2 regions of the Streptomyces sp. NPDC002785 genome follow, and region 2 is predicted to be linked to the other one. Evidence: riboswitches for the same ligand, from Rfam matches in the RefSeq annotation. Region 2 holds a riboswitch; the other holds the start of a gene.
The links. A riboswitch is a leader RNA that binds a small molecule or an ion and turns the genes downstream of it on or off. The one in region 2 is predicted to bind thiamine pyrophosphate.
Positions count from the first base shown of each region.

Region 1: it holds a riboswitch for thiamine pyrophosphate, as region 2 does, so the genes downstream of both, thiO (glycine oxidase ThiO) here and ABTZ94_RS32425 (cytosine permease) in region 2, are expected to answer to the same signal.

Region 1 covers NZ_JBEOVN010000020.1:24,578-45,731, reverse strand. Annotated here, with positions in the region: gene ABTZ94_RS08385 (class II 3-deoxy-7-phosphoheptulonate synthase) at 1-422, shown strand, start outside; gene ABTZ94_RS08380 ((2Fe-2S)-binding protein) at 591-887, shown strand; gene bfr (bacterioferritin) at 901-1,380, opposite strand; gene ABTZ94_RS08370 (sulfite oxidase-like oxidoreductase) at 1,535-2,167, shown strand; gene ABTZ94_RS08365 (DUF4396 domain-containing protein) at 2,195-2,764, opposite strand; gene ABTZ94_RS08360 (deoxyribonuclease IV) at 2,849-3,706, opposite strand; gene pknB (Stk1 family PASTA domain-containing Ser/Thr kinase) at 3,713-5,629, opposite strand; gene ABTZ94_RS08350 (thiazole synthase) at 5,741-6,535, opposite strand; gene thiS (sulfur carrier protein ThiS) at 6,538-6,756, opposite strand; gene thiO (glycine oxidase ThiO) at 6,753-7,937, opposite strand; TPP riboswitch at 7,935-8,048, opposite strand; gene ABTZ94_RS08335 (avidin-fold protein) at 8,099-8,461, shown strand; gene ABTZ94_RS08330 (NAD(P)/FAD-dependent oxidoreductase) at 8,471-9,724, shown strand; gene ABTZ94_RS08325 (Rv2175c family DNA-binding protein) at 9,795-10,160, shown strand; gene thiE (thiamine phosphate synthase) at 10,266-10,919, shown strand; gene metF (methylenetetrahydrofolate reductase [NAD(P)H]) at 11,019-11,936, shown strand; gene ABTZ94_RS08310 (hypothetical protein) at 11,987-12,889, shown strand; gene ABTZ94_RS08305 (phytoene desaturase family protein) at 12,993-14,504, opposite strand; gene ABTZ94_RS08300 (DUF4126 domain-containing protein) at 14,535-15,152, opposite strand; gene ABTZ94_RS08295 (TetR/AcrR family transcriptional regulator) at 15,522-16,133, opposite strand; gene ABTZ94_RS08290 (YhgE/Pip family protein) at 16,163-18,250, opposite strand; gene ABTZ94_RS08285 (ATP-binding cassette domain-containing protein) at 18,222-19,010, opposite strand; gene ABTZ94_RS08280 (SAV_6107 family HEPN domain-containing protein) at 19,180-19,707, shown strand; gene ABTZ94_RS08275 (class I SAM-dependent methyltransferase) at 19,807-20,565, shown strand; gene ABTZ94_RS08270 (SCO2097 family morphological protein) at 20,860-21,154, shown strand, end outside.
Region 2 covers NZ_JBEOVN010000221.1:24-10,142, reverse strand. Annotated here, with positions in the region: gene ABTZ94_RS32460 (hypothetical protein) at 1,114-1,242, shown strand; partial or broken gene ABTZ94_RS32455 (hypothetical protein) at 1,578-2,216, shown strand; gene ABTZ94_RS32450 (hypothetical protein) at 2,295-2,627, shown strand; gene ABTZ94_RS32445 (DNA primase family protein) at 2,750-4,144, shown strand; gene ABTZ94_RS32440 (phosphodiester glycosidase family protein) at 4,274-5,890, shown strand; gene ABTZ94_RS32435 (alpha/beta hydrolase) at 5,946-6,974, shown strand; gene ABTZ94_RS32430 (hypothetical protein) at 7,124-7,384, shown strand; TPP riboswitch at 7,764-7,858, shown strand; partial or broken gene ABTZ94_RS32425 (cytosine permease) at 7,850-8,068, shown strand; gene thiD (bifunctional hydroxymethylpyrimidine kinase/phosphomethylpyrimidine kinase) at 8,161-8,958, shown strand; gene ABTZ94_RS32415 (CBS domain-containing protein) at 9,072-9,530, opposite strand; partial or broken gene ABTZ94_RS32410 (hypothetical protein) at 9,744-10,119, opposite strand, start outside.

The DNA of each region.
Region 1 (21,154 bases), on a different contig from region 2:
ACCCCGAGCGCGAGCCCGGCCGGCTGACCTTCATCGTCCGCATGGGCGCCGACAAGGTCCGCGACAAGCTCCCCGAGCTGGTCGAGAAGGTCACCGCCTCCGGCGCCACCGTGGCCTGGGTGACCGACCCGATGCACGGCAACACCTTCGAGGCCGCCTCCGGCCACAAGACCCGCCGCTTCGACGACGTCCTGGACGAGGTCAAGGGCTTCTTCGAGGTGCACAAGGGCCTCGGCACGCACCCGGGCGGCATCCACGTCGAGCTCACCGGCGACGATGTCACCGAGTGCGTCGGCGGCGGACACGAGATCTTCGTGGACGATCTGCACCAGCGCTACGAGACGGCCTGCGACCCGCGGCTCAACCGCAGCCAGTCCCTCGACCTGGCGTTCCTGGTCGCCGAGATGTACCGGGACCAGTAGGCATCACCGCAGGCGGTGCGCGTACGACTGTGGGGCACGGATCAATGTGATCCGTGCCCCACAGGGGTTCGGAGGCTTTCAAGGGCTTTGAGCGCCGGGTAAGGTTAGGTTAGCCTCACCGATCAACGGGGTGGCAGTAGCGACCGATCCCGCCGGGAGGTGAACCGCATGTACGTCTGCTCGTGTTTCGGCATTACGGAGAAGCAGGTCAAGGAACATGCGGAAGCCGGGGCGTGCACGCCCCGGCAGATAGCCTCCGCCTGCAAGGCGGGCACGGACTGCGGCGGCTGCGTCCGCGCCATCCAGGCCGTGCTCGGCCGCGGCGCCTGCCCACGCCGCGAACTGCTCGACCGGAAGCGGACACCCGGCACTGCCGCCGACGCCGCCACGGACGCCGCCCCCGAGACCGATCCGGGTACCGCTCCCGGCATCGCCCCGGGCATCCGACTCTCCGAAGCGGCCTGACCCCGCGGGGGCGCTAGCTGTCCGGCTGCTCGATCTGCTGGGCGATGTAGAGCGGCTCGCCGAGCTTCTCGACCAGTTCCAGCTGGGTGTCGAGGTAGTCGATGTGCTCCTCCTCGTCCTCCAGGATCGACTCAAAGATGTTTGCGGACGTGATGTCGCCCTTGCCGCGCATCAGCTCGATCCCGCGCTTGAGGCGGTCGATCGCCTCCACCTCGACCTGGCGGTCGGCCTGGAACATCTCGGTGAGGGTCTGACCCACCCGCACATGGAACAGCCGCTGGTAGTTGGGCAGTCCATCGAGGAAGAGAATGCGGTCCGTGAGGATCTCGGCGTGCTTCATCTCGTCGAACGACTCGGAGCGGGTGTACTTCGCGAGCTTCGTCCAGCCGAAATTGTCCTGCATCTTTGCATGCAGGAAGTACTGATTGATGGCGGTCAATTCGGCGGTCAGCTGTTCGTTCAGGAACTCAAGGACCTCGGGGTCGCCCTGCATCGCAGAGGCTCCTTCCAACCGGTGGACTGGGCAAGTTGGCCGCATCCTCGCACCGCACCCGTTGATCGTCCAGTAAGTGCACGCTTAGTATGAGTTGCCCGAATTACCCCTACCCTGGTCGGAACCATCCCTGCCTGTCTGTCACCATGGAGTCATGGGTCAGCCGGAAAGCCGGGAATACCGCGAATCAGAGCAGTCCGAGCTTCCGCCGGGTCAGCGACTGCAGCGCGGTTGGCCGGTTACCCACTACGGGCCTGTTCCCAAGTTCAAGCCCGACCGCTGGGAGTTCCGGGTCTTCGGAGCCACCGCGGACGGCGAGAAGCACTGCTGGAACCACCAGGAGTTCTCGGCCCTGCCGTTCTCCTCGGTCGTCGCCGATCTGCACTGCGTCACGAAATTCAGCATGCTCGGGGCCGAATGGGGCGGCGTCCTCGCTCGTACGATTCTGGAACTCGCACCGCCCGCCCCCGAGGTCACGCATGTGATGGTCTGGGCCGAGTACGGATTCAGCTCGAACCTGCGGCTCGCAGACTTCACCTCGGACCGCACGCTTTTCGCCACCCACAAGGGCGGTGAGCTGCTCACCGCCGAGCACGGCTTCCCGCTCCGGCTCGTCGTGCCGCATCTCTATGCCTGGAAGGGGCCCAAGTGGGTCCGGGGCGTCGAGTACATGACGGCCGACCGCCGCGGCTTCTGGGAGGAGCGCGGCTATCACAACATCGGCGACCCGTGGCGCGAGCAGCGCTACTCCTACCAGGAAGAGCCCGGGGAAGGCCCCGAGCTCTGACCTGACGGTCCCGGTGCGGGACCGTCCTCAGTGGTGGTACTGGTGCACCACCGCGTGGCCCTTGCCGCGGCCGATCATCCACTTGTTGACCGGTGTGGTGACGACGAAGGCGGCGGCCAGCGACAGCGCGAGCGCTCCCCAGAACAGTGCGTCGGCGAGCTGTGCGTCCATGGCGCCCGGCCACAGGACGATCACGCCGTTGTCGATCAGTTCCATCACCGCGATGGAGAGGGTGTCGGCGGCGAGGGCGACCCGGAACGCGGTACGGAAGTCGACGCCGGCCTTCAGGATTGAGCGCAGTGTCAGCGTGTAGCCGAAGAAGAACGCCAGGACGATCGCGAGGGTCATCGTCCCCGTGTTGCCCCAGCCGAGAGCCGTGCCGATCACCATGCCGAGGATCTCGCCGATGGCGCATCCGGTGAGGCAGTGCAGTGTGGCGCGCGCGGCCATGGCCCAGTCGACTGGGCCGGGGGAGTGCGCCGCGTGGCCGGCGTGAGCCGAGTGGTCGGCATGGCTGCTGTCGTCGTGGCCCTGCCCGTGGTGCTCGTGGTGCTGCTCGTGCTGCTGGTGCTCTCCGTCACGCGTGTCGTGCTGCATGGTGATCCCCCAATGCCGGTAGCGGTTCCTGTCGGCCACAGGAACCGTATACCCCCTGGGGGTATTCCTCAATGGGTATCGCGGTCAGCCGCAGTCGCGCAGCCCCTTCAGTCGCGCCACATCCGCCGCATGGCCTTCCTTGCCGCCCGGCGTCTCGATGATCAGCGGTACGCCGGCGGTCGCCGGATGAGCGAAAAGCTCCCGGAACGGCTCCTTGCCGATGTGACCGGCGCCGATGTTCTCGTGCCGGTCCTTGTGGGCTCCCACCACGTCCTTGGAGTCATTGGCGTGGATCAGTTTCAGCCGGCCCTCGCCGACCGTGTCCACCAGCAGGTCCAGGGTCTGCCGCATGCCCGCCGGGCCCGTCAGATCGTGGCCCGCCGCATAGATGTGGCAGGTGTCGAGGCAGATGCCGAGCTTGGGGTGGGCGTCGAGTGCGTCGAAGTACGGGCCGAAGTCCCAGGTCCGCGAGCAGAGCGAGAACCCCTGCCCGGCGGTCGACTCCAACAGCAGATACGGGTCGTCGTCGTGCGTCAGCTCGTCCAGGAGCGGCCGCATATGCGTGCGTACCTGTGCGAGCGCCTGCTCGCGCGGCCGTCCGCCGGTCGCCGATCCGGTGTGCACCACGACGCCCAGGGCGCCGATCTCACGGGCCCGACGCAGTGAGTGGCGCAGCGATTCCACGGACTTCTCGACGGTGGCCTCGGTGTGCGAACCGAAGTTGATCAGGTACGGGGCGTGGACGTACGCCGGTATGGAATCGGCGGCACACTCGGCGCGGAACTGCTCGTCCTGGGCCGGGTTGCCGACGGGCGTCGCCCAGCCGCGCGGGTTGGCGACGAAGACCTGGACGGCCTCCGCCCCCATCTCGCGGGCGTAGGGGAGACCGGCCTTGGCGAGGCCGCCGGCCACGGGAACATGGCCGCCGACTGGGTTGCGCATGTGGATTTAGAGTCCCTTGGTCTTGATGGTGATGGTGCTGCCCTCGGGGGCCTGCTTGCCGCCGTCGACGGACTGGCTCGCGATGGTGTCGCTGAAGGAGAGGAACGGGCGGTCGACCTTGACCTCGAAGCCCGCGTCCTCCAGCTCGCTCCTGGCGTCGTCGACGTTCTTCCCGGTGACGTCCGGGACGTCGATCATCCGAGGCCCCTTGGAGACCGTGAGCGTGATGGTGTCGCCCTCGGCGGCCCGGCTGCCCTCGGCCGGCGACTGATGCGCGATGTCGCCCACGACCTCGGGGGAGCTGACCCGGTCGGGCAGCACCTCGGCCTTCAGCCCCTTCTCGTCCAGCGCGGCAGTGGCGTCCTCGACGGACAGCCCGGTGACATCGGGGACGTCGACCGGAGCGCCCTTGCTGACGACGAGAGCGACCGCAGAGTCGGAATGGCGCTCGGCGCCCGCCACGGGGTCCGTACGGATCACCTCGCCCCGTCCCGTCTCCTCGCTGAACTCCTTGGTGACCATGCCGGGCACCAGGCCGGCCTTCTTCAGCGCGCTCCTGGCGTCGGCGAGTGCGAGGCCCTGAACATCGGGCACCTTCACGATCTCGGGGCCGCGCGAGACGACGAGCGTCACCGCGCCGTTCCCCCGGGTGCGGGCGCCGGACTCGGGGTCGCTGCTGATGACCTTGCCGCGCTCGACGGTGTCGCTGTAGGCCCGCTTCACGCTCTTGAGTTCCAGGCCGGCGTCCGAGAGCCGGTCTTGGGCGGTCTTCTCGGTCTGGCCGAGCACCGAGGGGACCCGGGTGAACTGCCCGGAGTTGATGTACCAGACACCGGTACCGATTCCCAGCGCCAGCAGCACGGCGACGACCACGGCGATGACGGAGCGCCGTGGACCACGGTGGCGCAGGTCGTGCGGCGCGGGCTGCAGGGATGCCGGTGGGGGCATTTCCAGCCGGCTGGTGTGATGGGCGACGCCCTGGTCGGCCGGGAGCAGCCGCGGGATCACGCTCGTGCGGTCCTCGGCGGCGTCGTGCACCTCGGCGAGGGCCTGCGGCGGTACGGCGTCCAGCTGGGCGTCGGTGAGGCCGGAGCGGGCCTCACGGGTCTCGGCGAGCAGCGCCACCGCGTCGAACGGGCGGACCTCGGGGTTACGGGCGGTGGCGCTCGCCACCAGGTCGTCGAGCGCGACCGGGAGCCCCGGGACGGCGGCCGACGGGGCTGGGACGTCCTCGTTGAGGTGCTGGTAGATGACCTGCGCGGGGGTGTCGCCGGCGTGCGGCTTGGATCCGGTCAGCATCTCGTACAGGACGACACCGCAGGCGTACACATCGGTGCGGGTGTCCGCCGTGCCCTGCTCTATCTGCTCGGGGGCGAGATAGGAGACGGTGCCCAGGACGGACCCGGTGGTGCTGGTGACGGTGCCCACTGCCCGTACGAGACCGAAGTCGGCGACCTTGACCCGGCCGTCGTCCCCTATCAGGACGTTCTCCGGCTTCATGTCGCGGTGCACGAAGCCCGCCCGGTGCGCGGCGCCGAGGGCGGCCAGGACCGGCTCCAGGATGTCCAGTGCGGCCCTCGGCTGCAGGGCACCGCGCTCGCGCAGTACGTCGCGCAGGGTGCAGCCCGCGACGTACTCCATCGCGAGGTAGACGTACTGCCCCTGGGCGCCCTGGTCGAAGACCGCAACCACATTGGGGTGCGCGAGCCGGGCCACGGACTTGGCCTCGCGGATGAAGCGCTCGACGAACGAGGCGTCGGTGGCGAGCGCCGGGTGCATCACCTTGAGGGCGAGCACCCGGTCGAGACGGGTGTCCACGGCCCGGTAGACCGTGGCCATGCCGCCCACGGCGATGCGGGCATCGACGCGGTAACGGCCGTCGAGCAGCTGCCCGACGAGAGGGTCCTGGAGGGTCGTATCCACGCATGCGATTCTACGAGCCGCCACGGACGCGGCCCACGGGCCGGGGCAGTCCCGGGGCCGTACTGCAGCCGAGCCGTGACAGGGACATGCGCTCCACGGCATCACGATGGGTCAGAACGCCGGGCGCTCCGGGTCCAGCACTGCCAGCCCCTCCGCCGGCGACGAGGCCTCGGCGAAGTGGCGGCGCGGGATCCGGCCCGCGCGGTACGCCAGCCGCCCGCCCTCCACCGCGTGCCGCATCGCCGTGGCCATCAGTTCGGGCTCCTGGGCCCTGGTCACCGCGGATGCCAGCATCACCGCCGCGCACCCCAGCTCCATCGCCAGCGCCGCGTCCGAGGCCGTCCCGGCGCCCGCGTCGAGAATCACCGGCACCCGGGCCTGCTCGACGATCAACTGGAAGTTGTGCGGATTGCGGATGCCGAGGCCGGAGCCGATGGGGGAGCCGAGCGGCATCACCGCCGCGCACCCCACGTCCTGGAGCCTGCGGGCCAGCACCGGGTCGTCATTGGTGTACGGCAGCACGGTGAAGCCGTCGTTCACCAGGGTCTCCGCGGCGTCCAGCAGTTCGATCGGGTCGGGCAGCAGGGTGCGCTCGTCGGCCACCACCTCCAGCTTGACCCAGTCGGTGCCGAGCGCCTCGCGGGCCAGCCGGGCGGTCAGTACGGCCTCGCCCGCGGTGAAGCAGCCCGCCGTGTTCGGCAGGACGCGGATGGAGAGCCGCCGGAGCACGGAGAGCACCGAGCCCTGCACGGTCGGATCGAGGCGGCGCATCGCGACGGTGGTCAGCTCGGTGCCGGAGGCGGTCAGGGAGCGTTCCAGCACGTCGAGGCTGGATGCCCTGCCGGTCCCCATGATCAGCCGGGAGCCGAAGGTGGTGTCGCCGAGGGTGAAGAGGTCGTCGGACACGGTCAGCCTCCCTGGACCGCGGTCAGGACCTCGACGCGGTCACCGTCACCGAGTGCGGCGGTGGGCCACTGGCCGCGCGGGACGACAGTCTCGTTGACGGCGGCCGCGACGCCGGAGTGTGCGGCGGTCAGGGTGGCGACAAGGATGTCCAGGGTGGTGCCCGCGGCGAGGAGACGGACCTCGCCGTTCACGGACACGCAGAGCGGTGCGGGCTCGGTCATGCGGGCTGCTCCTGACGTACGGCGACGGCGGCGGACGAGAAACGGTGCGGGGTGAAGGGGCGGGCCGTCTCGGGCAGCTCGCCGCCGGCCAGGAGCTCTGCCATGACGTCACCGGTGACGGGGGTGAGCAGCACCCCGTTGCGGTGGTGGCCGGTGGCGAGGTGGAGACCGGGCAGGGCGGTGGGGCCGAGCAGCGGGGCGTTGTCGGGGGAGGCGGGGCGCAGTCCGGCCCGGGTCTCGGTGAGTGGCAGTTCGGTGATGCCGGGCACCAGTTCGTGGGCGTCCCGCAGCAGCTCGTAGACGCCGCCCGCGGTGACGGTGGTGTCCCAGCCCATTTCTTCGGTGGTGGCGCCGACGACCAGTTCGCCGTTCTCGCGCGGTACGAGATAGACGTGGCTGCCCCGGACGACGGCCCGGACCGTCCGGGTGAGGAACGGCGCGTACGCGGCGGGCACGGTCAGCCGCAGCACCTGCCCCTTCACCGGCCGGACCGGCGGTACCGCCTCGTCCGGCAGCCCCGGGAGCCGGCCGCTGAGGCTGCCCGCGGCGAGCACGACCTGGTCGGCGGCGAGCTCCGTACCCCCGGCGAGCACGGCTCCGGCGGCCCGGTCGCGGATCACCGTCAGGCGTTCCACCCAGCCGCGGTGGAAGACCACCCCGGCCCGCTCGCAGGCGGTCAGCAGTGCGGCGGCCAGCCGGCGGGGATCGATCTGGTGGTCGCCGTCGACTCGCAGACCGCCGCGGACGCCCGGCGCGAGCATCGGCTCCAGGCGACGGCATTCGCGGCCGGTGAGCCACTGCGACTCCAGGCCCGAACGCTGCTGCAGGGCGTGCAGTTCCCGCAGATGGGCACGGTCGTCGGAGTCCAGCGCGACGGCCAGGGTACCGCAGGCGCGGAAGCCGGTCTCCTGTCCGCTCGCCGCCTCCAGCTCGGCCGCGAAGGCCGGATAGCGGGCGGCCGAGGCGACATTGAGGCCCAGCAGCAGCTGTTCGCCGTAGTGGAGTTCGGTGACGGCGGCCAGTATGCCGGCCGCCACCTGGGCGGCCCCGCCGCCCGGTTCGGGATCGGCGACCGCGGTGCGCAGTCCGCGTTGCGCGGCCCGCCAGGCGGTCACCAGACCGATGATCCCGCCCCCGATGACAAGGACGTCGGATCCGTTTCCATTGCGAGAAGAACGCATGGGCGTCCAGCCCCTCCCTTCGCCGGCATGACCCGGATCAGGTTCGTACGGTCGGAGGCCGCCCCAGCCTCCCTCTCAGCCCGGTGCGTCCGGGCTCCCGCGAGTGTTTTACGTTGGCCACCCTAAACCCAGCCCCCCGGACCAGTAAGGGAGCAGCCACCGTGGCCCGTTCGCTCGACGGACTCGTCCTCTCACCGGTCGCCGACCAGGCCCCGGGCCAGGTCGGTACCCGTACCCGCTTCACGTACCACGAGGAGAGTGGCCGGATCTGGGCCGAGTACACGGGCGGCGATGTGGTCCGCGGCCATCTCGTCGGCACCCGCGTCGACGACACCCTCGACTTCCGGTACATCCAGCTGAAGCAGGACGGAGCGACGTCCTCCGGTCACTGTGTCTCCACCGTCGTCGACCTCGCGGACGGCCGGGTCCGGCTGGACGAGCGGTGGGAGTGGGAGTCTCAGGAGGGCAGTGGGACGAGCACGGTGGAGGAACTCCCCTTTCCTGACACCCCGTCAGATGCGTAAGGTGTACGGGTGAGCGAGCAGCAGCAGTCAGAGCAGCCGGACCAGCGGGCAGGGCGCCGCGTCGTCATCGTCGGCGCGGGCATGGCCGGCGTGCAGACGGCGGTGGCCCTGCGGGAACAGGGCTTCGCCGGCCCCGTCGTCCTGATCGGCGCCGAACCGCACCAGCCCTACGACCGGCCCCCGCTGTCCAAGGCGGTACTGCTCGGCAAGGCCGAGGACTCCGCCTTCGACGTCGACTTCGAGGCGCTGGACATCGATCTGCAACTCGGTCGCGAGGTCACCGGTGTGCGGCCGGGCGCGCATGAGCTGGACACCCCGTCAGGACCCGTTCCCTACGACGTCCTGGTGATCGCGACCGGCGCCGAACCGGTCGTCCTGCCCGGCGTCGAGGGCGTTCCCGGGGTCCATCTGCTGCGTACCCTCGACGACGCGGCACGGCTGCGGCCCGTCCTCGACGGGCAGCACAGCGTCGTGGTCGTCGGCGCGGGCTGGATCGGCGCCGAATTCGTCACCGCGGCCCGCGCCGCGGGCTGCGAGGTCACCGTCGTCGAGGCCGCCGACCGGCCCCTCGCGGGCGCGATGCCCGCCGAGGTCACCGCCCCGATGGCCGCCTGGTACGCCGAGAGCGGCGCCGAACTCCTCACCGGAGCCCGGGTCGCCCGCATCGAACCCGGCCGGGTGTACCTCGCGGACGGCCGCACGATCCCGGCCCAAGCGGTCGTCGTCGGAATCGGCGCACGGCCCGCCACCGGCTGGCTGGCCGGCTCCGGCATCGCGCTCGGCCCCGACGGATCGGTGACCGCCGACGGTGCGCTGCGTACCTCGCTGCCCGATGTGTACGCGGTCGGTGACTGCGCCTCGTTCCCCTCCGCCCGGTACGGCGAACGCCTGCTCATCCACCACTGGGACAACGCCCTCCAGGGCCCACGGACCGCCGCCGCCAACATCATCGGGGCGGGGGCCGAGGACGGCCCGGCGCCGCAGACGTACGACCCCGTGCCCTACTTCTGGTCCGAGCAGTTCGACCGGTTCGTGCAGTACGCGGGCCATCACGGGAGCGCCGACACCCTGTTGTGGCGCGGCGATCCGGCCGGTCCCTCCTGGTCGGTGTGCTGGCTGCGGGACGGCGTCCTGGTCGCGGTCCTCGCCGTCGGCCGGCCACGCGATCTGGCACAGGGGCGCAAGCTCATCGAGGCGGGGGTGCGGCTCGATCCGGAACGGGCGGCCGACCCCTCCGTACCGCTGAAGTCGGCAACCCTCTGACGGCGTATCCCGACCCCCGTACGGTCGGCCCGGCTACCGACTGTCGGTCCGGGATGGCACGCTTGTCCCTGTGACCGAGATTGACGCAAAGATTGATGCTCTCGTCCCCGACTGGCTCTACCTGCCAGACATCGCCGAAATGCTCGATGTCGAGGTGACTCGCGTACGGCAGCTGGTCAAGGAGGGCCAGCTCATCGCCGTACGACGTGGTGAGAACCGGGCGCTCCAGGTGCCTGCCGCTTTCATCGACGGCAACAAGGTGGTCAAGGGCCTCTCCGGAACCCTGACGCTCCTGAGGGACGACGGCTACACCGACGAAGAGATGCTGGAATGGCTCTTCACTCCCGACCCGACCCTGCCGGGCACCCCTGCCCAGGCGCTGAGCGAGAATCGCGGCACGGAGGTGAAGCGTCGCGCCCAGGCGCTCGCCGTCTGACCGCAGGCTGTACGTGAGGTGCGGGTCGCGCAGCACTACGCGGCCCGCACCCCCGCGCCGCCCCGGCCGCCGTTTCGCAACGCTCTCCCAGGGGGGAACCGCACCATGTCCACGCCTCGCGCGCTGCTGTCCGATGCCCGGCTCTATCTGTGCACGGATGCCCGCAGGCGCCAAGGTGACCTCCCCGCGTTCCTCGACGCCGCCCTCTCCCATGGGGTGGACATCGTCCAGCTGCGCGACAAGGGCATGGAAGCGGCCGAAGAGCTCGATCACCTGGCGGTCTTCGCCGAAGCCTGCAGGCGCCACGGCAAGCTCCTCGCGGTGAACGACCGAGCCGATGTCGCCCACGCCATCGGCTCCGACGTGCTGCACCTCGGCCAGGGCGACCTGCCGGTCCCCGCCGCGCGCGCCGTCATCGGCGAGGACGTGGTGATCGGCCGCTCCACCCACGCCGAGTCCGAGGTCGACGCGGCCGTCGCCGAGCCCGGGGTGGACTACTTCTGCACCGGCCCCTGCTGGCCCACCCCGACCAAGCCCGGTCGGCACGCCCCGGGCCTGGACCTCGTACGGTACGCAGCCTCGCTCGACCAGCGGCGCCCGTGGTTCGCCATCGGCGGGATCGACGCGGGCAATCTCGACGAGGTGCTGGACGCCGGAGCGCGCCGGGTGGTCGTCGTACGGGCGATCACCGAGGCCACCGATCCCGCCGCCGCCACCGCCGAGCTGGCCAAGAGAATCCGGGCGCGCGCCGGAGCGTGATCCGGCCGGATGTCCGAAGGATGGACAAACAACCAGTCAATTCGGGCAATTACCGCTGGTCTGGTCCGGTGGTCGTCGCGCTCTGGTTAACCTGCCCGTATGGCCCTTGGCACACCTTCTACCAGGACAGATCACGCGCGCACGGTGCGTGAGCTCCTCGCGACCGGCAAGACCTCGTATTCGTTCGAGTTCTGGGCGCCCAAGACCGAGAAGGGTGAGCGGAACCTCTGGAATGCGCTGCGCCGCGTCGAGGCGGTGGGGCCGAGCTTCGTCTCCGTGACCTACGGGGCCGGTGGCTCCACCCGTGCCGGGACGGTCAAGGCCACCCAGCAGATCGCCGCCGATTCCACCCTCACTCCGGTCGCCCACCTCACGGCGGTCAACCACTCCGTCGCCGAGCTGCGCAACATGATCGGACAGTACGCCGACGCCGGGATCCGGAACATCCTCGCCGTGCGCGGAGACCCGCCCGGCGACCCGATGGGCGAGTGGGTCGAGCACACGCAGGGCGTGCGGTACGCGGCCGATCTCGTTCGGCTCATCAAGGAATCCGGCGATTTCTGTGTCGGCGTCGCGGCATTTCCCGAGATGCACCCGCGCTCGACCGACTGGGACACCGACATCCGGCATTTCGTGGACAAGTGCCGTGCCGGTGCCGACTATGCGATCACTCAGATGTTCTTCAATCCGGAGGACTATTTGCGGATGCGTGACCGCGTGGTCGCTGCGGGTTGCGAAACGCCGATCATTCCCGAGGTCATGCCGCTGACCAGCGTCAAGCAGTTGGACCGGTTTGCGCAGCTCAGCAACGCGTCTTTCCCTTCCGCGCTGAAAGAACGCATCCTCGCCGCCAAGGATGATCCCGCCGCTGTACGCTCCATTGGCATCGACTTCGCAACGCAGTTCTGCGCGAGGCTGCGGTCCGAGGGTGTGCCCGGACTGCACTTCATTACGCTCAACAACTCGACGGCGACGCTCGAAATCTACGAGAATCTCGGACTGCACAAGCAGTCGTGACCGGCCGTACCCGCCACGATCCGGGGCGGTGGCCGTAGGAGGGGGCGGGCATGGGCTGGACAGTCCTCTACATCGCGTTCGGAGCCGTGGCGCTGTGGCTGCTCGGCGAGGTGCTCCTGCAGTACAAGGCGCGCCTTCGCTGGCGTCTGCTCGCCTTCGCGGGCTTCGGCTGCGTGGTCGTCGGCGTACTGATGCCGTCCGTGTTCGTCATCGCCGTCGGCGCGATCGCGTTCGCGACCGGTCAGACCTACGTCACGCTGTCCTTCCGGCGCGGCTTCTCGACCGGCTGGGCGATAGGGGGTGGCCCCGGCGAGAGCCGTCGCCGCCGGGGCGGGAGCGACCGGGGCAACGGTGAGCCCACGCTCAAGGTGTCGGACCTGGAGACGGGGTACGACGAGCAGGTCCCGCAGCGGGCGGACACCGCGGCGCCGGGCGCTGCAATCTACGAGCCGGAGCCGCTGCCGGACGACACCGGGCAGTACGGCATCTACAGCAATCACCCGCAGGCGCAGCAGGGACAGGACCAGGGCAGTCAGCCCGGGCAACAGCCCCAGTACGCCGCGCACGACCCCTATGCCGACCACTCCACGTACGCGGCGCCGGGCCAGGACCCGTACGTCGGTCAGGACTCCTTCGCCGGGCAGTACGACTACGGCACGGGCCAGCAGCAGTACGCCGCGTACTCCGACCCGTACATCGGGACCGGCACCACCGGCGGCTCCACGCAGTACGCCGCGTACGACAGCTACGGCAACGGCTACGACAGCCACGGCGACCAGCAGCAGTACGCCGCCGATCCGTACGCCCCCGAGACCCCGCCCGGCGGTGTCTGGGTGCCGCAGCAGCGCGAGGGCGAGCAGTACCCGTCCGCACCTCCGGAGCGGCCCGCAGAACCTGCCCCGTACCCGAACGGCTACGACACCGGCTACAACGAGCAGCAGAACCGCTACTGACGGCGGCCCGGCAGGGGCAGGGGGCCGCAGGGGTGACCGGGGGCAGGGCGGCGATCGGACGCGCCCGGCACCCCGGTGGCGCCGACGGCCGGCGGCGCCACCCTCATTGGGAGCCCCGGAACCCGTCCCCCTCCACGATCAGTCCGGCGACCAGTGCCCCCGACATCCCCGCGTGGGCGAGCCCGCCGCCCGGATGCGACCAGCCGCCCGCGGCGTAGAGCCCCGGCAGCCGGGTGCGATTGCCCGGATGCAGATACGCGCCCTCCGCCCCGGCCAGCGCCGGTGCGGGCACCGAGCCGCCCTCGGCGCCGGTGTCGGCCGCCGTCTCGGCCGGGGTCCGCACCTCGGCGTGGAGCAGTCGCTCCCGTATGCCGGGCACGGCCGCACCGGCCGCCTCGATCAGCGCGTCGGCGCACCGCTCGCGCAGCGCCGTGTCCATCCAGTCCACCGCCCCGTGCGGGGCGACCGTCGCCATCAGCGTCACTGCCTCGTGCGCGTCGTCGGGGCGGGTCGACGGGTCGTCCGGACGCAGCACCGTCACCGTGGGACGGTCGGCGAGCCTTCCGCCGAACACCGCCTCGCGCTCCGCCCCACCGTCCACCGGGTGCACCAGGGTCCGGTGTACGGCATCCGCGGGCCGGGCGTCGCGCAGCGACAGCAGGACCAGGAACCGGCCCGGCACCACCCCCTGCCGGGGCTGCACCGCGACATCGCCGTCCCGCCAGAGCTCATGACCGGGCACCAGGCCCGGGTACGGACGGGCTCCCAGCACCACGTGGTCGGCCTCGGCAAGCGTCCCGTCCAGGAGCTCAACGCCCGCCGCCCGGCCGTCCTTCTCGACGACCCGGGCCACCTCGCCGCCGAAGACGAACTCCACCTTCCGGGCCAGACACCGCTCGTACACCGCCTGCGCCAGGGCCCGGATCCCGCCGGAGACGTACCAGCTGCCGAAGGTCTCCTCCATGTACGGCAGCAGGGCGGCCGCCGCCGGGGCGCGCAGCGGGTCGAGCCCGTACGACAGGGCGTACCCGTCGAGCAGGGCGGCCAGCCGGGGGTCCGAGAGCTCCCACGCGCCGATCTCCGTCACCGTGCCCGCCCGACGGGCCGAGCGCAGCAGCCGGCGCTGCCGGAGCGCCGGATACGGATCACGGCCGAGCACCTGCCAGTCGGAGCGCAACGGCTCCTCCAGCAGCGGACGCCGGGACCGGTCCCAGGCATCGCGCGCCCGGTCGAGGAACTCGCCCCAGGCCGCGCCCGCGCCGCCCCCGAGCGCGGTGTCCAGGGCGGCGACCACCCCGGCCCGTGAGGCATTCGGGAGCGAGACCGCCGTGCCGTCCGCGAAGATGTGGCGGCTCGCCGGATCGACCTGGGTCATCGTGACGCACCGCTCCAGCGGCTCCTTGCCGGTCTTCACGAACAAGTCGCGGTAGACCGCGGGCAGATGCAGCAGCGTGGGACCTGTGTCGAAGGCGAAGCCCTCATGGGCATGCCGGCCGACCGAGCCGCCGAAGGTCTCCGACCGCTCGTACACCGTCACCCGGTGGCCTGCCACGGCGAGCCGGGCGGCCGCCGCCATCGCGCCCATCCCGGCGCCGATCACCGCAATTCGTGCCATGTCAGTGACCTTAACGGCCACCTCCGGCACTCAGTCCAGCGGCCAGTGCGAACCGGCTCCCGCCAGGTGTTTCTCCTGGCGGCGCTGCGCCCTGCGGCGCAGGAACCGGCGGATCCGGGAGGTCAGGAAGACCAGTACCACCATGCCGAGCAACAGCAGTGTCCCGGCGATGACCGCGGCCACCAGTGGATGGAATACCGCGAAGGTGACGATTCCCGCGACGCCCAGGTCCTCGGCAGCGCTCACCGCGATATTGCTGAACGGCTCGGGGGAGGTGTTGACCGCCATCCTCGTGCCGGCCTTCACCAGATGGCTCATCAGCGCGGTGGAACCGCCGACGGCCCCGGCCGCGAGCGCCGGCAGCGAACCGCTCTCGCCGGCCAGCAGCGCCGCCACGACGGCGCCGGCGACCGGCCGGATGACGGTGTGCGCGGAGTCCCAGACCGAGTCCACGTACGGGATCTTGTCCGCCACCACCTCGCACAGGAAGAGCACACCGGCCACGACGAGGACATCGGTGCGCTGCAGCGATGCGGGCACCTCGTCGCTGATCCCGGTCGCGCCGAAGACGCCGAGCAGCAGGACCACGGCATAGGCGTTGATCCCGCTCGCCCAGCCGCTTGTGAACACCAGAGGGAGTACGGACACGGACGTGATCGTAACCAGACGGCGACCGGCCCGGAGTGGGGTTCGGTGCGCAGCCTGAGTATCCGTACCTAGGCAACGAGATGAGTAGGTGCGCGGATGGGTTCCCACCAGCGCGGACGGGAGAGTGGAGCCCACGGAAAGGGGCGCGGCACCGGCACCGCCGACACGGGGCGGCGGAACGGGAGCGGCACTCCTTCCGGAACGGGGGAGTACGACGGAGAGCCCGAGGACCACGGGAAGACGGGGGTCACGGGGTCACGGGGGAAGGTTCTCCGGCTGCACAGCAGACGCCGGTCCGGCGCAGGCTCGGGGGGATCGAGCCTGCGCCGGACCGGCGTCTTTGTGCGACGGTGCGCCCGGCCGCAGGGGTCAGCGCCCGCTGACCCGCCCGTGCAGTAGCAGCGACAGCGCCGAGTGCACATCGTCGATCGACCGCTCCGGCTGGAACGCCTGCCAGTCCAGGGCCGCCACCAGCACCATGCCGACCAGGGCGGCGGCCGTCAGCGGGATGTCGATCTCCTCACTGAGCTCACCGTTCTTCACGCCCTCGCGCAGCACCTCCTCGACCACGGCGACAGCCTTCTGACGCACCACCAGGAGGGTTGCCTGCCAGGCCCGGTTGGTGCGCCACAGCTCGGCGACGTACAGCTGGGTGAAGGCCGGATAGCGGTCGATGAAGGCCAGACCGGCCCTGATCATCGTGTCCAGGGCCTCGACCCGGGTGCCGCCGCGCTCCTCGGTCTCCTCTGCCGCCGAGCGCAGCGATGCCGTGAGCAGGCCGACGCCGTGGCACAACAGCTCCTCGAAGAGCTCGGTCTTGCTCTTGAAGTTGTAGTAGACCGTGCCCTTGGCGACCCCGGCCTTCTCGGCGATCTCGTCCACCGTGGTCGCCGAGAAGCCCTTCTCGGCGATGAGAGTCACGGCCGCCTCGTAGAGCTTCTGCCGGGTGGCCTGGCGGCGCGTGGTGCTACTGCTTTCCATGCCCCTGATTCTCACAGGTCCGGGCGCGCTCACAGGCTCAGTTCCGGGTGAAGCCGGTCCAGGGTCCACACCTGCTTGCGGCGCGCGGAGAGCGCGGTCAGGGCGAGCGCCCCCGCTGTGAAGGCCAGCAGCACCGCGCAGCCATGCCAGACCGGACCGAGCCCGCCGCCCGTGATCAGCCGGCGCAGCCCCTCGACGATGTAACTCATCGGCAGGTAGGGGTGGATCGCGTTGAAGAATCCGGGGCTGGTCTGGACGGGATACGTACCCCCGGCCGAGGTCAACTGGAGCATCAGCACCGCCAGCACGAGAATCCGTCCCGCAGCCCCGAACCGGGCGTTGAGCCACTGGACGATCGCTGAGAAGCAGCAAGTCACCAGCGCCAGGAAGCCGATCGTTCCGGCGGCACGGGTCATCTGCAGACCGAGCCCCCAGTGCAGTACGGACATCAGGGCAGCCACCTGCAGCAGACCGATCGAGGCCACCGGCAGCCAGCCCGCGAAGGCGATCCGCCAGGCGGAGGCCCCGGCGGCGAGTGCGCGCCGGTTGAGCGGCTGGATCAGCATGTACGCCACCATCGCGCCGACCCAGAGGGAGAGCGGGATGAAGTAAGGGGCGAAGCCGGTGCCGTAGTTGGGGGCCGCGTGCAGCGACTTGGAGGCCAGCTGCACCGGGTCGGCCATGACTTCCGTACGCGCGTCGCGGTCCTTCTTGTCGTAGTCGGGGATCTTGCCGACGCCGTCGTTGAGTCCCTGGGCGAGGGTGGCCGAACCGTCGCCGAGCCGGACCAGCCCGCCGTCCAGGTCGATCGCGCCCTTCTTGAGATTGCTCACCCCGGTGTCGAGGTCGGTGGAGCCGGTCTTGGCCGTGGCCAGGCCGGTGTGCAGTTCGCTCGCTCCCTTGGCGACCTTGTGGGCGCCGGTGTTGAGCGCGTTGACCTTCTTCACCGCGGACTTCAGGTCCTCGTCCAGGTGCGGCGCGCTCTTGGCGAGGTCATTGGCCTGCTGTTGCAGCGTGGTCAGCCGGCCGCGCAGCTTCTTCAGATCGCCGTTCTGGTTCGTGACCAGCACATTCACATCGTCGGCGACCTTCGCGACATCGGCTGCCGCGGTCTTCGCGCGCTTCAGCGGCGGGCAGACGGTGGGATCGGTGGGCGGCTGCTGGGTGCAACTGGTGCGGTAGACCTCGGCGAGGTCGTCGGAGGCCGTGTGGGCGGCGGTTGCCGCGGTGGGCGCCGACTTCACCAGCCGGTCGAGGTTGTCCCGTACGGTCTGCGAGGAATCGGCGACCAGCCGGGCGGTGTCGCCGATCGACTTGCCGTTGTCCTTCAGGAACGGGCGGGCGTCGGCCGCCACCCCGTTGACCTTGTCGGCGAGCAGCTGGGTGCCCTCGGCGACCTGCCGGGAGCCGGTTTCAAGGTCGCCCGCTCCCGTGTTCAGCTTGACGATCCCACCGGCCAGATTGCTGCTGCCGGCCTTGGCGTTCTTCAGCCCGTCCGCCAGATCCTGCGATCCCTTCTTCGCCTTGCCGATGCCGCCCTTGAGGTCGTCGGCGCCCTTGGCGGCCTTGGCCGTCGCGTCGTGGAGGTCGGAGAAGCTGATGAAGATCCGGTCGAGGAAGCTGCGCGAGGCGTTGGTCGACGCGGCGGTGCGCACCTCGGAGAACACCGTCCGGGAGATCTGCCCGACGATGTAGTTGTTGGCGTCGTTGGTCCGCACCTGGAGCGCGCCGGTCTCGGGGGAGTCACCCGAACTGGACGCGATCCGCTTGCTGAAGTCCGACGGCATGGTGAGCGAGAGGTAGTACGTACCGTCCTCGACGCCCTTGTGCGCCTCGGCGGAACTCACCTTGTGCCACTCGAAGGTCTTGGAGTCGAGGAGCTTGCCGGTGATCTCGTCGCCGACCGCGATGTGCTTTCCGGCGGCGGTGGCGCCCTTGTCGTCGTTGACCAGCGCGACCGGGATCTTGTCGAGGCGGCTGTACGGGTCCCAGAAGGAGCACAGGTACAGGGCACCGTAGAGCAGCGGCAGCAGCAGGAGCGCGATGAGTGCGGCGATCGGGAGCTTTCCCCTGCCGAAACGCTTCAGCTCAAGCGCGGCCAGTCTCGGCGAACGCATCGGCCGGTCCCTTCTCGGTCGTGGTTTCCTCGGCTGCGGTGTCCTGCGCGTCCGCCGGTGCGGCCGTGGTGCCGGTACGTACGGTGATGGCGCCCTCGGGTGCCTGGCTGCACACGGCGAGCACGGTCGTCCCGCTGTCGGCGATCGACCGCAGCAGCTCCCAGGCCTGGGCCCGTTCGGAGTCGGAGAGCTTGAGATCCGTGTCGTCCACCGCGAGCAGCCGGGGACGGCCGATCAGCGCGAGGGCGATGGACAGCCGCAGCGCCTCCAGCCGTTCCAGATCCCGTACGGAGGTCCGCTCGGCCTTGGGCAGGGCGGCGGGGGCGAGTCCGGCGGCGTCCAGCGCCGCGTCGATCCGTCCCCGCGCGGTGGCGATGCGCTCGGCGCGCGGACGCAGCAGGGCGCGCAGCGAACCGTCGAAGCGGCGCTGCAGCAGGGCCCGCTCGCGCAGGTGCTCGGCGACGGTGAAGGCCGGGTCGAGCTCGCTGACCCCGGGCACCGGACCCAGCGCACTGATGCGGCGTACAGCGGCCATCTTGCGCGGCAGGCACAGTCCGCCGATCTCCGCCCGGCCCTCGGTGGGGCGCATCCGGCCGGTGAGGGCGAGCAACAGGCAGGTGCGGCCGGAGCCGGACGGGCCCTCGATCGCCACAAGTGAGCCGGGCCCGGCCTTGATGCCTACGCTGCGGAAGGCCCAGCCGCGTGGTCCCTTGAGCCCGAAATCCTCGGCGGTGACAGCTGCCCCGTGCGGGCTGTCCACAGACCCTCCCCCTCGTTTTTGAACTGACTGGTCAGTCCAAAAAATAGCGTGAACTCCCGATCGAAGCAAAAGAGCAGGTCAGGGGGTAGGCGGGCTCGATTGTCAGTGGTGCCCCTCACGATGGATACATACGGCCACGGAGCCGTTACACGAGACAGGAGGTTTCGTCATGGCCCACTCGTCAGCAGCAGCCGCACCCCGGCGCCGCGCAGACGGCCCTGCCCCCTCACTGACCGGTCCGGCAAACGATGTCCACCCCGTTCCGCGCCGCACCACGGCGCCGCCCGCCGCCCTCGACCTGCTCGCCCAGGCCCACACCGGCCTCGACGAGGCCGCCGTTCTCGACGTGCCGAACGAGCGGTATGCCACCGCCCACCTGGCCGCGCTGCGCACCGCCGCCGCCGTGCTCGCCGTGCGGGGCCGCCCCGAGATCTCCAGGCGGCGCCGGGAGCGGATCCGCAGCGCCTGGGAGGTCCTCCCGGAAATAGCCCCCGAGCTGACCGAATGGAGCGCGCTGTTCGCCTCCGGTGCCCGTCGCAGGGCCCGCGCGGAAGCCGGTATACCGGGCGCGGCCAGTCGACGGGACGCCGACGATCTGCTGCGTGACGCGGCGACGTTCCTGCGCCTGGTCGAGCGGATGCTGGCGCTTCAGCCGGTGCTCCCGCAGGCCCGGAAGGAGCGGCCCGACGCGGGATGACGGCGACGGGGGCGCGAGGCAATAGGGTGGACAGCACCACCACCTGCACTGTTCACGCTCCGCCGTCAGTGGCGGCATCGTGTCGAGGAGTCATCTGCCGTGTCGGACCAGCTGCGCCCCCGCGCCTCCCTCCGTACCGCCGTGGTCTGGGAGGTCCTGAAGGACGCCCTCGACCGCCAGGTCAAGGCGACCGGCAGGGACGCCCTGGATGTCCTGGACACCGGCGGCGGCACCGGCAACTTCGCGGTGCCGGTAGCCCGTCTCGGCCACCGGGTCACCGTCGTCGACCCCAGCCCCAACGCGCTCTTCGCCCTGGAGCGCCGAGCCGCCGAGGCCGGGGTCGCCGACCGGGTCCGCGGGGTCCAGGGCGACATCCACGGCCTGTTCGAGGTGGTCGAGCGCGGTGGTTACGACGCGGTGTTGTGTCACGGAGTCCTGGAGTACGTGGACGACCCCGCCGAGGGCGTGCGCAACGCGGTCGCGGCTCTCCGTCCGTCCGGTGCGCTCAGCCTGCTTGCCGCCGGGCTCGGTGGCGCAGTCCTGGCCCGGGCGCTCGCCGGTCACTTCACCGAGGCCCGGCAGGCGCTCAGCGACCCGGCCGGCCGCTGGGGCGACGGGGACCCGGTGCCTCGGCGCTACACCGCGGAGCAGCTCACCGAGCTGGTCTCCGCGGCGGATGTCGAGGTCGGCGCGGTCCACGGCGTACGGGTCTTCGCCGACCTCGTACCGGGCGCCTTGGTGGACACTGAACCCGGTGCCATGGAGGCCCTGCTCAGGCTGGAGGCGGCCGCGGCCGAACTGCCCGCCTTCCACTCGGTCGCGACGCAGCTGCACGTTCTGGGCACGAAGCGCGCCTGAGCGCGACCGCCGGCCGGTGGCAGCTCAGCTGTAGCGCGGCTGATCAGGGACGCAGCCGCAGATGGAGTACGCCCCAGGACCCCCGATCGGGGACTTGGCCCCGTATGATCGGGGGACACCATCCGGCATGACGGATCGGAGGTTGGGGAATCAACGCCTCAGCAGCTGAGCCGTCGTTGCGGCCCGGACTGGCTGATTGGAAAGAGGGCGGGTTTCACGGGGACGAATCCCTGCCTATCCTGGAATGGCCGCATACCGGCCGCCCCCCCCGCGGCCGACGACGAGGAGGACTCCGTGCCGCTCTCGGAGCACGAGCAGCGAATGCTCGAGCAAATGGAGCGAGCGCTGTACGCCGAAGATCCCAAGTTCGCGACAGCGCTCGAGGGAAGCGGGCTGCGTACGTACACCCGGCGACGGGTCTACCAGGCGGTCGCAGGCTTCCTGGTGGGTATCGCGCTCCTCATGGCCGGAATGGTCGCCCAGCAGATCTGGATCAGTGTGGTGGGGTTCCTCGTCATGCTCGGCTGTGCGGTCCTTGCGGTCACTGGTTGGCGCAAAGCGCCCAAGCCGGGCGAGCGACAGGCAGCCG
Region 2 (10,119 bases):
GGGGTGAGCCGGGCCGTGCGCAGTCCCGCATCCACGGTGGTCTTGATCCCGGCCCGGATCGGCTGCGGTCCCCGTGGCGGTGCTCGGACCGACGCCGTTGAGGTTGCTTGTGCTGCCCCGGGCGGCAGCAAGCGAGACGAGCGGTGAGTTCGCCAAGAGGATGGGGACCGTGCCCCTGAATCCGCAGGAGGCGGTCACGGTCACACGGACAGTGCCGGTGTCAGGGGGCGATACGGCCCTCCCGGCGGGATCGGCATCGGGGACGCCAGTCACCGAACGGTGCCTGGGCGATGGTGGCCGTCGGCCCTGAAGGTGATTCGGTGCTGTGGTGGGCAGCAGCAGGCTCTGTGCTCCGGCAACGCCCCCGCATCGTGCGCGACGGTGACCGGGTTGGCTGAGAACCCCTGGGAGTGACAAGGTATCCCCGCCGATTGGCGTTTCGCCGCGCCGGCCGGAGCGGTCTCACCGCAGAACTCGTGAGCACTGGGCCGGGCGTTGGACGTCGGAACAATCGTCAGGGAAGCTCGCATGGTGCCCCCAAAAAGAGGTCACATGGGCCGCCGCACCAGTCGGCACCGGATGCCGGCACCGACTGGCGGATCCAAACCCCTCCCACGGGGGTGCCCATTGCGGCAGACCCACTCGGCAGATCCCCAGACCTTCACTTCACCTGGATAGCTACAAGAGAAATGAGCAGCCGCTCCCCCGGAGAGGGTGGGCGGCCCACCGGTTTGGATAGTGATAGTTATCCTCCGGGGTTGCATATGACAGCAACAAAGCTGGCAGGGTATCACTCGAATGGCGTATTCATAGCAATATGCTCCCCCCCGCACCGAACCGCTCGAGCGCTCCCTGTGCGTGGCTGTTTTCAATCGTCCGACCGGAGTGGTTCATGGGCGTGGGTGGCCCCGCGATGCCGTGGAATCGGTGCCCCGCGGGCAACGGTTCGGCTGGCGAATCGCTTTTTCTGATTGCCTTTCATGGTGCTCTGAAGCAGTCGTACTTGGCGTGATTTTTTCGGCGTGGCCGTGTGGGCGAATTTGTTGGACGGTAGCACCGTATGGCAGAGCCATAAGCTGTTACAGCATCGCGCCCCTCTCGCTCTGTGGGGCTGTGCGCTTCGACATCGGCACCGGCATCCATGAATCGGTTGAAAACCACACGGTCACGGGCCAGATCGCCCTCGGCATTGTGAATCGCGCATCCAAGGGTGGTGTGAAACAGGCCTGCTGCCTGCCGTGAGCAGGGCGTGTTGCTCAGTCGACCGCTCACCCCGGCCAACGCTTCGTCTTGATCGTTTGACCCTGAGTTGCGGAATAGTGCAGCCTCGGTGCTGCAAATGAAGTCGTATGCCGGGGAGGGGTTCGTCCATGAAGTTGACGCCAGAGCGACAGGCTTCTCGCAGTGGCTTCGTGTCGGGCGAGTGAGATCCAGCCATGCCCACCAGCCGCGTCTGTATAACAAACCAACCGCTTCCGTTGCTCATCCCGAAGTGTCCACCCGGATCTCGATAGAGCGCATTCACGGGAAAGTGGGACTCCTTCCACGGATAAGGTGATCAGGCTTGGTTCTTGCAGATGAGTCAGGGGAGGAATCTTTGTCGTCACCGCATCGATTCAGCCAAAAGGTCCCGCGTTGGATATTGCTCCGTGCGACCGGATGAACGTGAGGCGGCCGGCAGGAGCTGGGCAGGCCTCGTGCGGGCCCCAGGCGTTCCGTTCTATCTGTGGTCCACCTATTTGGAATTTGAGTCGCTTCAGTCGCTGAAAGGGGTACGTATGATTCCTGAGCTGCGCCTATGTAACAGCAACTCAGGCCGGACCGTAGCGTCCCGACCGGCAACTCCGTTGCCTGACGCCCTGTCGGTCGCACTGTGGTGCGCCCGGCGGAGCCGGCCAGTGCATCCACTGGCTGTCCGCCGCAAGACACCACCGGCCAAGTGCCACGATTGCCGAAACCTTCTGGAAGCGCTGCGGAGAGCGGAAGAGCCGGCCCGGGACGTGCCGATACGGCGGGTGCGTACTCCGTTCGGAGGCCTGCACATCTGGTACGCCGCAGGGCCGGGGCACACCTGGCGGTGTTCGGCAGGCTGGAGTTCGGGCCGGGCGCCGGCCTGGCAAGGGGCGTTACGCCCCCATGGCGGCTGCATCGTCGCGCCCGGGACAAAGGCAGCGGCCGCAGCGTACGGGGCTCTCGAGCCGGTACGCCGTCCGGCGCCACTGCCGGACCGGCTGACCGTGGAACTCGCCCGGACCAGCCACCGTCCGGTGCAGCCTGCCCAGCGGGACCTCGCCATGCCTGTGCCACAGCGTGCCCGGCAGGCCGTCCTGGCAACAGGTGGCGGCTCCAGCCTCGCGGAAGCGACTCCGGCCGCCGCCCTGACCCCGGTCTTCGACCGCGCCGCCGTGGCAGAAGGGGCAAGCTTCAGTGACAAGCTCAACCGAGCCTCCTGCACCGTGGGCGGTCTGGTCGCCACAGGCCATCTGATGGCGCAGGACACGGAAGCGGCCCTCCTGGCAGTTGCGGTTCATGTGCGCCAGGGACACGAACACCGAACCCTGCGCATCATCCGGTCCGGGATGCTTGCGGGCAGCCGTCGTCCCCTTGAGCTGGGAGACCGTAGGTGAATCACGCACCGAGCGACGACGACGTGCCGTTCGACCCCCAAAAGGTCGCGCAAGAGATTCTGCTCGGCTCCCCAGCGAACACCGTCCCGCCGCAGGCCACCAAAAAAGCTGCGCCGACGGCGATGCGGGCAACCGAGCGCGGCCTGTTGCCCGACACCCTCAGTGATCGTGGCAACGCCAAGCTGTTCGTCGCCCTGTACAGGCGGGACTTCAGGCATGTGCCGGGCCTGGGCTGGTACCGGTGGTCGGGCTATCGCTGGGAGATCGACGAGGACGACACCGTACTGTGGGCAGCCGGTGAGATGGCCGAGAGGCTGGCAGAGACCGACCCGCATGGGCGCCACGGCGGGGCGGAGCTGCGCCGAAACCGCCGGCGGGCTCTGGCGACGTCCGGAATGATGGCCATGCTGATGCAGGCCAAGGCCGCGCCGGGGATGGCTCTCAACGCTTCGCTGCTGAACGCGGACCCCTATGCACTGTGCACGCCGGACGGGGTGGTCGACCTCCACACCGGTCTGGTTGCCGCGCCGGACCCGGAGAGGCACTGTCACTCGCGTGCCACGAGCGTGGGAGCCCGGCTGATGCGAACACCGCGTTGGCGGCAATTCCTCACTGACACGTTCGGCGACGACGCCGACGGCCATCAGATGATCGACTTCTTGCACGAGCTGCTGGGCTACTCGATCACCGGGGATGTCGGCGCGCAGATCGTGCCGTTCCTGTACGGACAGGGGAAGAACGGCAAGAGCGTTCTTCTGGAAGTCATCGTCAAACTTCTTGGTGACTACGCGGATTCCGCGCCGCCCGGTTTCCTGATGGGCAGGCCCCCCGGACGGCACCCCACCGATCTTGCCGAGCTGCATGGCCGGCGCATCATCGTCTGCTCTGAACTGAGGTCCGGCGACCGCTTCGATGAGTCCCGCGTCAAGTTACTTACCGGCGGAGACCGGATCAAGGCCCGCAGGATGCGGCAGGACTTCTTCAGTTTCGCCCCCACCCACAAACTGTGGCTGCTCGGCAATCACCGTCCCGAAGTCGGCACCGGCGGCTACGCGTTCTGGCGCCGGCTGAGGCTGATCCCCTTCGAGCGGGTTGTCGCGGACGACCGGAAGGTTGACAACCTCGCCGACGTCCTGGTCACCGAAGAAGGGCCCGGCATCCTGCACTGGCTCGTCACCGGAGCGCGTCGCTATCTGAACGGCCCTCGCGATCTTGTCGGCCCCCCGCCGGTACGCACCGCCACCAACGCTTACGCGGAGATCGAAGACCACACGGGCCGGTTCCTGGGCGAGTGCTGCACTGTGAACCCCGCCATGCGTGCGGAACAGGCTCAGCTCTACAGCAGCTACAGGAACTGGTGCCGGCTCAAGGGCGCCATCCCGATCTCCTCACGGGCGTTCGCCACCCGGGTACGGGAGCTCGTCGGCATCGCCACACCCAAAGACATGACCCTGTCCAACCAGCGCAAGTTCTACCCCGGTATCGGGCTGAACCCTGAATTGGGAGAGAAAGCATGAGCGTCCTCATCAGCCCGGTCGGCTCACCCACGAGAACGCCCGGCCGGCCGGAATTTGACGTGTACACGTCTTGACTGGTGCTCCCTGCCGCACGCACCGTTGCTGGGCCGATCTTTCCAAGGGGGGTACGTGAAAAGCAAGTTGCTCGGCGCCTGTACGGTCCTGGCCCTCTTCGCCGTGGTGGGTGCCTTGCCGGCTCCTGCCTCCTCCGAGCCGCGGCCGGGGCCGATGCGTGCCCTGCCGCTGGGCGCTGTCGACTTGACCGAGACCCGCAGCACGCGGACGTTGCAGCCTGGTGTCACCCTCACGCGGATCGTGCGCGGTGCCGACGCCCCGTCGCTTGCGTGGACGGTCGAGGTTTCCATACCCGGCGGTGCCACCTCGCCGGACCCCGACGCGCCGCCGACGGCGCTGAAGGACCGGGCGAGCGCCGACGAGCTGGCTGCCGAATTGCAGGCGGACGGCTTCGGCGCCCGGGTCGAGGAGGTCACGACTCCGGCGGTCGCCGACTACGCCGGTGGAACGCTGGGGTGGCGGGTACGGGTCGGGCAGTTCGACTCGCAGTCCGCCGTGACGGCCGAGCGCACCCGGCTGAGAGGGGCCGGGTACGCCGGGTCCGCCGTTTACGCCGGCTGGGACGGGGACCCCGCGGACCATGGCCCGTGGCGGATCGATGTGCTCACCATCGACCCGGACCGGTTCCGCGGCAGGCTCAAGGCGTCGTACGGTCCCGATCTGGAGAACCGCGAGAAGACCAGCGAGCTGGCGGCCGCGGCCGGCGCGACCGCCGCAGTCAACGCCGGGTTCTTCGTCCTCGCCCCGAGCGCCGGAGCACCGGGCGATCCGGCCGGCGTCGGCGTCTACGACGGCCGGCTGCTGAGCGAGCCGGTGAACGGGCGCCCCGGCCTGGTGATACGCGACTCCGGCCGGCACAGCGAGGTCGCCCGGCTCACCTGGAAAGGACGGGTCGTCGGCCGGGACGCGTCGCAACCCCTGGACGGTGTCGACCGCGTACCGGGCTTGATCAGGAACTGCGGCGGAACGGCCGACGACACTCCGACCTCGCTGCCCCTGCACGACGTGACCTGCACCGATCACGACGAACTCGTCGCCTTCACGCCTGACTACGGACGGCGGACGCCGCAGGGCGACGGCCTTGAGGCCGTACTGGACAGCCGCGGGCGAGTCCTCGAACTGCGCTCACCGCGCGGCGGACCGCTGCCGGCCGACGGCAGTTCCGTGCAGGCGACCGGCACCCGCGTCGCCGAACTGGCAGCCCTGGCGCAGGTCGGCCGGCCCCTGCACATCGAGGGGACGTTGCGGGACAGCAGCGGCCGCAGGGTCTCCCCGTCACCGATGACCAGCATCCTCAACGGTGGTCCCGAACTGGTCCGCGACGGACGGCTGCACGTCACGCCTGCCACCGACGGGATGGTGCAGCCCGGCAACGCGAGCTTCTACTACGGCTGGATGCACAAGCGCAACCCACGCACGCTGGCCGGGGTGGATGCCGCAGGCAGGACCGTGCTCGTCACCGCCGACGGACGCAGCACGGAAGCGCTCGGGCTGAGCATCCCCGAGAGCGCTGCCGTCGCCCAAGCACTCGGCCTGCGCGACGCGGTCAATCTTGACGGCGGCGGGTCGACCACCATGGTGGCCGACGGAGAAGTGATCAACGAACCGTCCGACGCGACCGGCGAACGCCCCGTCGGGGACGCACTGCTGATCCTGCCCGGCCGGGGCTGACCCAGCCCGGTCCGAGAAAGCCCGAGCCAGCGACCACCGACCGCCCGGAGCCGCCATGACCGCCATCCCGATCCGCCGAGCCCGCCTCCTGCTCGTCCTTGCCGCGCTGCTGCTCGCCCTGGCGTCGACCCCGTCGGCGCTCGCCACCGCGTCGACAGTGTCAGCTGCCGGGGAGGCGGGCGGGTCCGGCTCCTCGTCCCAGGGTGCCGAGGTCGTCGCGGTCACCCAGGTCGCCGACCGGCAGGTCGACTTGTCGGTCCGTTCACCGGCCCTCGGCGGCCGGACGGTGAACGTACGTCTGCTCACGCCCGATGGCTGGGACCCGGGCGACCGGAGCCGGCACTGGCCGACCCTCTGGCTGCTGCACGGCTGCTGCGGGGACTACACGTCGTGGACCAGTCGGACCGACGTCGCGCGGACCGACAGCCTGCGCGACGTCCTCGTGGTCATGCCGGAGGCCGGCTGGAACGGCTGGTACAGCGACTGGTGGAACTACGGCCAGGGCAGTGACCCGGCATGGGAGACCTTCCACACCAAGGAGCTGCGCCTGCTTCTTGAGCACGACTGGGGGGCGAGCAGCAACCGCGTCGTGGCGGGACTGTCGATGGGTGGCCAGGGAGCCCTGCTGTATGCCGCCCGGCACCCCGGGATGTTCAGGGCAGCCGCGGCTTACTCCGGCTCTGTGCACCCGCTGCTCAACGACGAGTCGGTGAACCGCATCATGGGGTTCTTCGCTGGTCAGGGCAACGACCCGCTGAGAGTCTGGGGGGATCCGGTTGCGCAACGTGATGTCTGGGTGGCCCACGACCCGTTCCACCTGGCCAAACGCCTCAAGTCGACCCCCGTCTACCTGTCGTGCGGTGACGGCACCACCGGCCCTTTGGACCAGCCGGGCAGCACGAGCGCGCTCGAGGCGGACTTCAACAGGCAGAACCAGGCCCTTGCGAGAGAGCTCGAACGCAGGGGTGCGAAGCACGTGACCACCCACTTCTACGGACCGGGGACGCACGGCTGGGCGTACTGGCAGCGTGAGTTGCACTCCTCGCTACCGATGCTGCTCCAGGCCCTGCGGGCCGACGGCTGAACGGCCATGTGCCACCGTCGTCGTGCGCCGGGCGGGGGAGATCGTCACCTCGTCCGCATGTTGTGCCAGTTCCACTACCGGCTCGGTCTCCGGGTGTCCCTCCTGCGAAACCCGCCCGTCGCCTCGCATCCGCTGGCAAGATTCGGTCCATGACCGACAGCACCCCCGGCCAGAAGGCCCGCGAGCTGCTTTCCCAGGCATCCCAGCACCCGGTTGCCAGTCCTCAGCGCGACGCGCTGGTGGCCGAAGCCGCCGTGTGGGCACAGCTGGAGCACGCAGCCGCCATGGACCATCACACGGCCGCGGCGGTCGATGTCGAGTCCACCCTGGCCTCCCTCGCCGACCCCGTGCAGAAACTCGGCAGCGAGATCGGCAACCTGACCCAGCAGATCAACCTGAGCCGGAAGTGAGCGAGTACGAGGAGGGAGGGCATCGCGGTGGTCACGTGCTGCGATGACGGTGAGGTGTCGGGGCAGGCCGCGCGGCGGGCTCCCCCTCGAAACCGCTGAACGCCGACTCGCGGAAGGCTCCGTCCTCGCGTTGTGCACCGACAGCCTCCTGGCAAGCACCGGACCGGGATGTCGAGGCCGGGCTCGGCCGGCTGCCCCGCACGCAGGCTGTCCCCGGTTGCCCGGCTCGCCTCCTTTCGGGTTGCCCGCCACGACCGCGACGGCAAGACCATCTGGGCCGAGGAACCCCTTGTTCCTGGCGGAGATCCTGTCGGAGATTCTTTCGGAGTGCCGGTCCCGGCGATGTGAGAGCCAGAGCGATCGGGTTAGTCTGGCCGCCGTACCGGACACGGGGTGCCCCATCCGAGGGCTGAGATCACACCCGTCGCACCTGAACCAGTTCGTACTGGCGGAGGGATGTCTTCCATGCCTTTGACGCATGTTTCCGGCGGGCTGCCCGCCGACGGCCGGCTGCCCGTCTTCGACGGACGGATACCGACGGCCGCCGACGACCTCCATGTCGAAGCGCACGGTAGGGAGCCGGTCCCCGAGAGCAACCGCAAAGGCGGTCCCGGGCGCCTGTTCACCGTATGGGTCGCTCCCGATCCGACCATGACCGGCGTGCTCACCGGCACCGTCGGCGCGATCAGTGCCGCTGCCTGCGGCCTCGAGGACCCCCGAGCGGCGGCCCGCGCATACGCCCGGGCAGGGAGCCGCAACCAAGAGGAGAGCCACGCATGACCGCGCCGCCCCGCGTGCTGACGATCGCCGGATCCGACTCCGGCGGAGGAGCCGGAATCCAGGCCGACCTGAAGACCATGCTGGCGCTCGGCGCCCACGGAATGAGCGTGCTCACGGCTGTCACGGCACAGAACTCCCTGGGCGTGCAGGGCGCATGGGAACTCCCCGTGGAGGCGGTGCGCGCGCAGTACCGCAGTGTCGTCGACGACATCGGTGTCCAGGCGGTCAAGACGGGGATGCTCTCCTCGCCCGAGCTGGTCACGGTGGTCGCCGAGCTGTTGTCGGACGTGGCGGCCCCGGTCGTCGTGGACCCGGTGAGCGTGTCCAAGCACGGAGACAAGCTGCTGGCCGACGACGCGCTGGATGCCGTACGGACCGCGCTGCTGCCGGTCGCGACGGTGGTCACGCCGAATCTCGACGAGGTCGCGCAGCTCACCGGCATCGCGGTGGCGGACGAAGCAGATATGCGCCGCGCCGCCGCGCGGCTGCTCACGTACGGACCGCGCTGGGTAGTGGTGAAGGGCGGCCACCTGCCGGGCGAGGCGGTGGACCTGCTGACGGACGGCGAGGAGGAGCACTGGCTGCGCGCCCCGCGGATCGACAACCGCCACACCCACGGCACGGGCTGCACGCTCGCCTCGGCCATCGCGGTGGGCCTGGCGCAAGGCCGCCCGGCTCTGGATGCCGTACGCCAGGCCAAGGACTACGTCACCGCGGCGATCGCGGCGGGGTTCGCTCTGGGGGCCGGCACCGGGCCGGTGGACCACGGCCGGCGGAACCAAGCGCGCCCCTGACGCAAGTGGATGCGTCCCGCGCCGCCAGGCCGCCACGTGGTCTCGCCGGGCGGTGATCGGCTCGCTTCGGCGCCTTGCCAGTGGACCGCGGCGACCGGGTTCGACGAGACGCCTCAGTCTGCGGACCGACCGGACGTCCCAGCACTCGCGTATACGCGGCTCGCGAATTCGGCGATCTGTTCGTCGCTCAGATTCTTCGCGAGATTGGCCTCCGTGATCATGCCGACCAGACGGTGGCCGCTCTGGACGTCGATCACAGGCAACCGCTTGATCTGGTGTTCCTCCATGGTCGTCAGGACATCGGTGGCGTCCGCTTCGGCATCGATCCAGTGCACCTTGGCATTGAGTGATCCGGCCTGCACGGTTGCCGGGTCGATGCCATCGGCGCAGCACTTGACGACGATGTCACGGTCGGTGATCAAGCCGGTGAGCCTGTTGTCGTCGCCGCAGATGGGCAGGCAACCGACGTTCAGATCGCGCATCATCTTCGCCACGTCGAACAGCGACTGGTGCGCACCGACGCACTGCACGCCGCCGGACATGATGTCTCGTGCTCGCAGTTTCTCAGTCATGATTTCCTCCCGTTCTCGACGCCGTTGTGTCCTTTGCCATCGATCACAACACGAATGGCTCAACACCGCTCCCCGGAAGCGTCAGCAAGGCAGGGAACCCAGACCTGCCGCGATCGCGTACGGATCCGGGCGCTCGTATAATTCGTCCCGTGTCATCGCGTGACTTTCGGCCCGCCGACCCTACGACGCCGTCAACGTGCGGAGTGATGACTGCTACGGCTCCAGGTGACTGAATCCCACCTCGAAGCGCTCGACCGAGACAACCCGTTGGCCTTCCCTCCGTGCGACTTCCTCGCGGAGCCGGGTTGTCCTTTCCTCGCTGGCCTGCATGGTCTGCTCGTCATCCCACAAGGTCAGCGATTTGGCCTTCCCAGAGGCTCGGTCGACGAGGTAGTACACGCCCCGGAAGCCGGGAACCTCCTGGACCTGCTTGAGAGTCGCATCCCAGTTCGCCGTCAGGTCTCCCTGCGCAGGAACCGGTGATCCCTCATACGTGCTCAGCCTCGCGAACATCGCTGCCACCCCTTCCTGGCCGGCTGCCGTTCGGGGGACAGGCAGCCTCAGGATCAGGGTGCTCCGGCATGCGGCA